One region of the Paenibacillus terreus genome, then DNA from elsewhere that is predicted to be linked to it. Evidence: riboswitches for the same ligand, from Rfam matches in the RefSeq annotation. Region 1 holds a riboswitch; the other holds the start of a gene.
What was found. Region 1 has a riboswitch for S-adenosylmethionine ahead of ACE5KN_RS19570 (methionine ABC transporter ATP-binding protein). Riboswitches for the same ligand answer to the same signal wherever they lie in the genome.
Positions count from the first base shown of each region.

Region 2: it holds a riboswitch for S-adenosylmethionine, as region 1 does, so the genes downstream of both, metA (homoserine O-acetyltransferase MetA) here and ACE5KN_RS19570 (methionine ABC transporter ATP-binding protein) in region 1, are expected to answer to the same signal.

Region 1 covers NZ_JBHIRX010000011.1:100,431-103,912, forward strand. Annotated here, with positions in the region: gene ACE5KN_RS19560 (MetQ/NlpA family ABC transporter substrate-binding protein) at 1-445, opposite strand, end outside; gene ACE5KN_RS19565 (methionine ABC transporter permease) at 515-1,183, opposite strand; gene ACE5KN_RS19570 (methionine ABC transporter ATP-binding protein) at 1,183-2,199, opposite strand; SAM riboswitch class I at 2,323-2,464, opposite strand; gene ACE5KN_RS19575 (Cthe_2314 family HEPN domain-containing protein) at 2,640-3,359, opposite strand; gene ACE5KN_RS19580 (UbiD family decarboxylase) at 3,395-3,482, opposite strand, start outside.
Region 2 covers NZ_JBHIRX010000001.1:44,688-48,169, forward strand. Annotated here, with positions in the region: gene ACE5KN_RS00200 (PLP-dependent transferase) at 1-1,013, opposite strand, end outside; gene metA (homoserine O-acetyltransferase MetA) at 1,049-1,978, opposite strand; SAM riboswitch class I at 2,091-2,210, opposite strand; gene corA (magnesium/cobalt transporter CorA) at 2,690-3,482, shown strand, end outside.

The DNA of each region.
Region 1 (3,482 bases):
TAGCATCATTCGGAATACCTACAATCGCGCCGTCGGGAATTTCATCCACGGATTTGTATTTTTGCGAATACGCACCCATAGGTTCGACGTGTACCGGAACTACAGGCACCAGATTCATGCCGCGTGCTTTGTTCTCGCTGTCCAGATACGGCTGATGCTGGAAAAAGTTCGCATCCAGCTGCTTGTCAAACAGCTGCACATTAGGCTGTACATAATCGTTAAAAGTAACGACCTGCAGGCGTACGCCCTGCTTTTCCAGCTCTGGCTTGATCGCTTCAAGAATCTCGGCGTGAGGAACGGCGGATGCGCCGACCTTCAACTCAATGCTGCGCGGTGTTCCCGGATTATTGTCCGCGGCTGCTCCGGAATTGGTCTTAGCGTTCCCGCAGGCGCCCAGAATCAGCAGCAATGCAAGGCTTAACAAAGCAAATGACCATTTTTTCATAACATGTACCCCTCCAAAATTTATTTTTAAAAGATTGGGTATGAATAAGGATCTATATATAATGTTTCCTTATTTCCTTGTATAATGCCGCACCAGTCGGTCACCCGCCATTTGCAGCACCTGCACCAGCACAACCATAAGCACAACGGCAACGATCATGACGGCCGTGTCGTAGCGATAATACCCGTAGTTGATCGCCAGCGCGCCCAAGCCGCCGCCGCCGATCATACCGGACATCGCCGTATAGGACACGAGTGTGACAATCGTAATCGTTAATGCGGCGAGCAGACCCGGTCTTGCTTCACGGAGCAGTACCCGGAAGATGATTTGCCCAGTCGAAGCCCCCATCGCTTGAGCCGCTTCGATGATGCCCCGATCCACCTCACGCAAGGAGGTTTCCACAAGCCTTGCGAAAAACGGCGCCGCCCCGATCACCAGCGGAGGAATCGTGCCGGTCACGCCAATGGAGGTACCGACGAGCAGCCTCGTCACAGGGATCAATGCCACGATCAGAATGATAAACGGCACCGATCTGAGAATATTGACGATAAATGAAAGCACAGTGTACACCGTCTTCATCAAGGCTAGTGAAGAACGGCTGGACAGGAACAGCACAACACCGAGCGGCAGCCCCAGAATCAGTGTGAACAGTCCGGATATAACCAGCATTTGGATCGTATCCACCGTTGAGGAGCCGATCTCATTCCAGTTAATTTGTGAAAAATCAAGCCCATTCATCAGCCGATCACCTCCACATCAAGCCCCTGTGCCAATAATTCCTGTGTCGTTTCCCGGATCGCCTTCTCGTCTCCCTCAAAGCGGACGGTAAGCAACCCATAGGGTACGTTTTTCAGCGTGGAGATCGTGCCCTGCAGGATGGCAAAATCCACACCTGTCCGGCGGACCGTTCGTGATAAAATCGATTCATAGGTTTTATCGCCCAGGAACGAAATTTTGACGGTCTGCGAGGCGGCCGGGTGAGGTGCGGCAATCGCCGCCCGCAGCTCTTCTCCCTGATCCGTCTCCCTCATAATAAATTCCCTTGTCACCGGGTGCTGCGGTTTGATGAACACTTCAGCCACCGGGCCCTGCTCTACGATTCCGCCCTGATGGATAACTGCGACACGGTCGCAGATACGCTGTATCACATGCATTTCATGGGTAATCAGCATGATGGTCAGATTGAAGCGCTGATTAATATCCAGCAGCAGCTTCAGAATGGAATCGGTCGTCTGCGGGTCGAGCGCTGACGTAGCCTCATCACACAGCAGCACATCCGGATCGCTGGCAAGCGCACGGGCAATGCCGACTCGCTGCTTCTGGCCGCCGGACAGCTGTGCCGGATATTTGTTGGCATGCTGCTCCAGCCCGACAAGCGCGAGCAGCTCTTTCACCTTCTTGTCGATATCCGCTTTTGGCCTGCTGTCCAGACGAAGCGGGAATGCGATATTGTCGTATACCGTCGCGGATGACAGCAGGTTGAAGTGCTGAAAAATCATCCCGATTTTACGACGTCTGGCCTGCAGCTGCTTCCGGTTCAGGCCGGTCATGTTCACTCCGTCGATCCACACTTCACCCGAGCTTGGACGCTCAAGCAAATTGATACAGCGGATCAGCGTGCTTTTTCCCGCCCCGGAGTGGCCGATAATGCCGAAGATTTCACCTTTGCCGACCGATAAGTTCAGGTTGGACAGGGCAGGTGTCATCCGGCTGCCTTTGCCATAAAACTTCGTCAGCTTCCTGATTTCAATCAAGTTGGTACGTCCCCCTTCTCTTCCTTTTACCCCTTCCCACCGGGTCTGTCTCTATTTTGTCCAATTAAAGCAAAGAGCCCTTTTCGCAAATGAAAAAGGCTCCTGCTGTGCAGCAAAATCCGGTTCTCATCTGCCAATACTACTTAATCTTAGTGGTATTGTTGGAATTAGCACCATGACGCTGCCCCTAAGCGTGTAATCACGCCGGGGTGCAGCCGGTTGCCGGGCTTCATCGGGCCAGTCCCTCCGCCTCTCTCGATAAGAGATATATGGTTGTTTCAGTTTTTTATGTTCGGGATATCTGTTCTATAATCCTCATAAAGCTGACATTAAACTAGATTTCAGTATAGATACTTTACATAGCTTTGTCAAAGGTAATTTTGCGAAAACATTCGGAAAAATTTCTGGCGGTTGCAAAAAACAGCTGCATTCCTGCGATTTTATTTGCGTGCTGAATGTCTTTCCCACTGCTGATTCGTATAATCAAACGCTTCCGCTACCGATTGGCATACCATGTCCAGACCCTGCCGCAAATCATCAAGATGCTCATCCAGGTCTTCAAGCTTGATTTTACCGTACAAAGCCCGCTGTTTTTGCCACAGATCATCCTGCATTTCCACATTCATGTAGTGCACTTCCGTATTTCTGCGTTTGCGCAGCCGCCCAATGGGCTCCCTGAAGCGGTCCTTAAGCTCAAAGAGAGAATCAGCAAGCCTGTCGTGGATTTTCAAATACCGAAACTGCCGCAGCACGGTAAAGTAGGAATAATGAGCTTTGACCCTGGACGTGTTCATATCATAAAAGTCATTCAGCAGATTGCCCAGCTTGTCCAGCATGGAGAACACGCGGATAAACCCGTTTTTGTAAAAATACACATACCGGGCGTAATCCGCACGCTCCTGCTCGGTCATTTCCTCGGAAAACTTCGCATGCACCTTCTTACGGAAAAAAGCCGCAGCGAACGTGCTCTCTTCCAGCTCGGTCAGGGAGGACATCAGCCCGCGTGTCAATATTTCGGCCTTGCGGAAATCGAACGTCGGATCCCCGCTTTGCTCCATCTGGCGCTGCAGCAAGCCCAACGTCCCCTTCATACTGTTCATCGCCTGCAGCAGTATTCCGTTATCCTGCCTTGGCAGTTCTCCCAAAAGCTCACGCAGCATATGCTCAACCTCCCGGAGTTTGTTCCTGCTTATGCTTAGAAACCGTAGCTCTTCCACCGTTCATCGACCAGGCGGACAATGTCCTCACGCGGCAGCACCTCATCCGGATAGCCTGGCTTCATA
Region 2 (3,482 bases), on a different contig from region 1:
TAGGTCATGAGAGATTCAACCCCTCCCAGGCTTTCGGCAAAAGCGATCAGCTTGATATGGCGCAGCAAAGGCTCAACCAAGCGGGCGTCCTTGACCTTAAACGAGAAGATTCCCGTATTCCCGGAGGATTGTCTGTTTTGAATCTCGTATCCAGGGTGGCTCTCCAGGGCCGGATAGTATACGTCCGTAACGAGCGGGTGAGTCAGCAGATACTGCGCGATCCGTGTGGCGTTCTGCTCATGTCTGTCCATGCGCAGGGCAAGAGTTTTCATGCCTTTCATCAGCTGGTAGCTGTCGCTTGGAGACAGCACGGCCCCAATCGAGTTGTGCAGGAAGGCCATTTCTTCGGACAGCTCTTTTCCTTTGGTGACGATCAGTCCGGCCAGGACATCATTATGCCCGCCCAAATATTTGGTGGCGCTGTGAACTACAATGTCGGCCTCCAGTTCAATCGGTCTTTGGAAATATGGAGTAAGCAGCGTATTGTCTACAATTGTAAGCAGACCATGCTTCTTGGCCCAGCCGGCTACCGCCGCAATATCAGTGATCATCATGAGCGGATTGGTCGGTGTTTCAATAAATACGGCCTTTGTGTTCGGACGGCGCGTCTGTTCCAGCGCAGTCAAATCATTTGTATCCACATAAGAAGCGGTTACGCCGAATTTGGAAAGGATGCGTTCCAGCAAACGGTAGGTTCCTCCATACAGGTCAAGGGAGACGATAAGATGATCCCCCTGTCCGAACAGAGTAAAGATCGTCTGCAGAGCGGCCATGCCGGAAGAACAGGCAAACCCGGCGTCTCCGGATTCCAGCTCTGCCGCTGCTTCCTCAAGCACCTTGCGGGTCGGATTCGTGGTACGGATATAATCGAAGCCTGTGCTCTTTCCTAGCTGCGGGTGACGGAAGGCTGTCGACTGGTAAATGGGAAAATTCACCGCACCGGTTACGGGCTCATTGATGGAACCGATTTGGGCAAGTCTGCTTTCGATTTTCAACTTTTGCTTATGATCCATATAAATCCTCCTGTCTACTTCTGTTCTTATTTGGTTTAAATTTGAGGCCCGATATCACCGATGTCATAAGGGGTCTCCTGGTACACATAGTAATTCAGCCAATTAGAGAATAATAAGTTGGCATGAGCCCGCCACGTGGATGGGGGCGTACGGGTTGGATCGTCCTGCGGGAAATAATTTTTGGGCAAAAGAACATTGTCAAGGCCCTTGGCTATATCCCGGTCATACTCCCATTTCAGGGATAACGGATCATACTCGGAATGGCCTGTCACAAAGATCTGCTTGCCGTCCGTCGTAGCCACAATATACACGCCGGCTTCTTCCGATTCCGAAAGCAGCTCCAGCCCGGGAATACGTTCAATATCCTCGCGGCGGACTTCCGTATGCCGTGAGTGCGGCGCGAAGAAGACTTCGTCAAAGCCGCGCAGCAGCTTCACATGCGGCTTGTTTACCGTATGGGAAAAGACGCCGAAGCATTTGCTGTCCAGTCCGTATTTGGGAACACCGAAATGGTGATACAAGCCTGCCTGCGAAGCCCAACATATATGCATGGTGGAGGTCACATTGGTCCGGGTCCAGTCAAAGATGCCGCGAATCTCCTCCCAATAGTTTACATCTTCAAATTCAAGCTGCTCTACAGGCGCACCCGTAATTATCATACCGTCAAAACGGGTATTTTTGATTTCGTCAAATGTTTTGTAAAACATGTCCAGATACTCCTGGGACGTGTTTTTGGACACATGCGATTGCGGGTGAACGAGCGTGACATCCACTTGAAGCGGGGTATTGCCGATCAGCCGCAGCAGCTGGGTTTCGGTCGTTTCTTTGGTTGGCATCAGGTTAAGAATCGCAATGCGGAGCGGACGGATATCCTGGTGATAGGCCTTGCTCTCGTCCATGACAAAAATGTTCTCACCCGCAAGGATCTCCTTCGCAGGCAGGGTGTCTGGAATTTTAATCGGCATAATGCTCACTCCTGTTCGTGAAGTTTGCGAAAATCATTGCTGAGATGCCGGGCATATTAAAAATGACCTTCCTCGCAGCACGAGAAAGGTCATATCTGATTCATATGCGCCTCTCTCATCTCTCAGGTCCATTTCCTAAAGGAAATGTAACCTGCAAGAATTAGCACCGTGCGGATCACCGCCGGTTGCCGGGTTTCATCGGGCTAGTCCCTCCACCTGCTCTTGATAAGATTTCGCTTTTTTTAATTTTAACTATTTCAAATATCCTGTATCAAACTTTAATGCATGAACGCCTATCTCGTCAAGCAGAAAAATCCATTCATTGCGCACACGGATTCGGCTGCCCCCATAAGATGAAAACAGCAATGAAAATGTCCAATTTAGCCCTTGAAAGGCCATCTGGCGGGCGTTATACTAGACAAGTGCTGCAGGCGGCTGAAGCTATATGCGCAGTTCAAGATTTGCGTATAGGGCTGCGGCGGCTCATCTTAATATAATTCGATAGGGGTGACACCAACCATGGAAGGCGACCCGAGTCCGTATAGGCGGCGGAAGCATGACAACAGCATAGGAATGACTTCAGCTTGCCGGAGACGGGACGCACGTTCTGCATGCCTGTGGAGCTTCTAACTTCCTGGGTCTGGGCACCAGGCTGAAAGCATTCCTTATGGACATCATTCGCCCTGGGGCGAAACATAAGGAGTGAGAGAAATGAAAATCCGGTTAGTGAATAACGGGGTATTTACCCTCATTGACGACATTGAAAAAACATTGACGGCACCAGCCGACGGCTTTTACTGGATTGATGCCGATGTAGAAGATCTCGAGGTGCTGCAGCCGCTCTTTTCCATTCATGATCTGGCTGTGGAGGACTGTCTGAGCGAAGAAGACCAGCGTCCGAAAATTGAAATATATGATAATCATTACTTTATCGTTGTAAACAGCATCCGGTTTGATGATGAAGAAATTTTTCTGCGTTCCCTCAATATTTTTCTCGGCAGACATTTTATCATCACCATCACCAGACAGAAAATCAATGAGCTTCGCTCCCTTAAGCCCCTGCTTTGGGAGCAGGAAGTAAACTCGCCTGACCGTTTTATGTATCTGCTGATCGACCTGATCGTGGACAATTATTTTCTCGTCGGCGACCGGATCGAGGTTCGGATCGAAAAGCTTGAGGAAGACATCCTGATGCATACGAAAAAATCTCATTTGAACGAGATTATCGGTCTGCGCAGTGAAATTTTATGGCTTAAAAAAGTGCTGGGCCCGCAGAAGGAAGTCATCAACACGTTGAACAAACGGGATTTGCGCCTGATTGACGAGCAGTTGCAGAAATATTTTAGCGACATTTATGAAAACGCGGTAAAAATTTCCGAAACCTTTGACACCTACCGTGATCTGATGGGCAACCTTCGTGAAGCCTACCAGTCCAGCATTGCCAACCGGGCCAACGAAATCATGAGAGTGTTTACAGCGATCACCACCGTCTTCATGCCTTTGA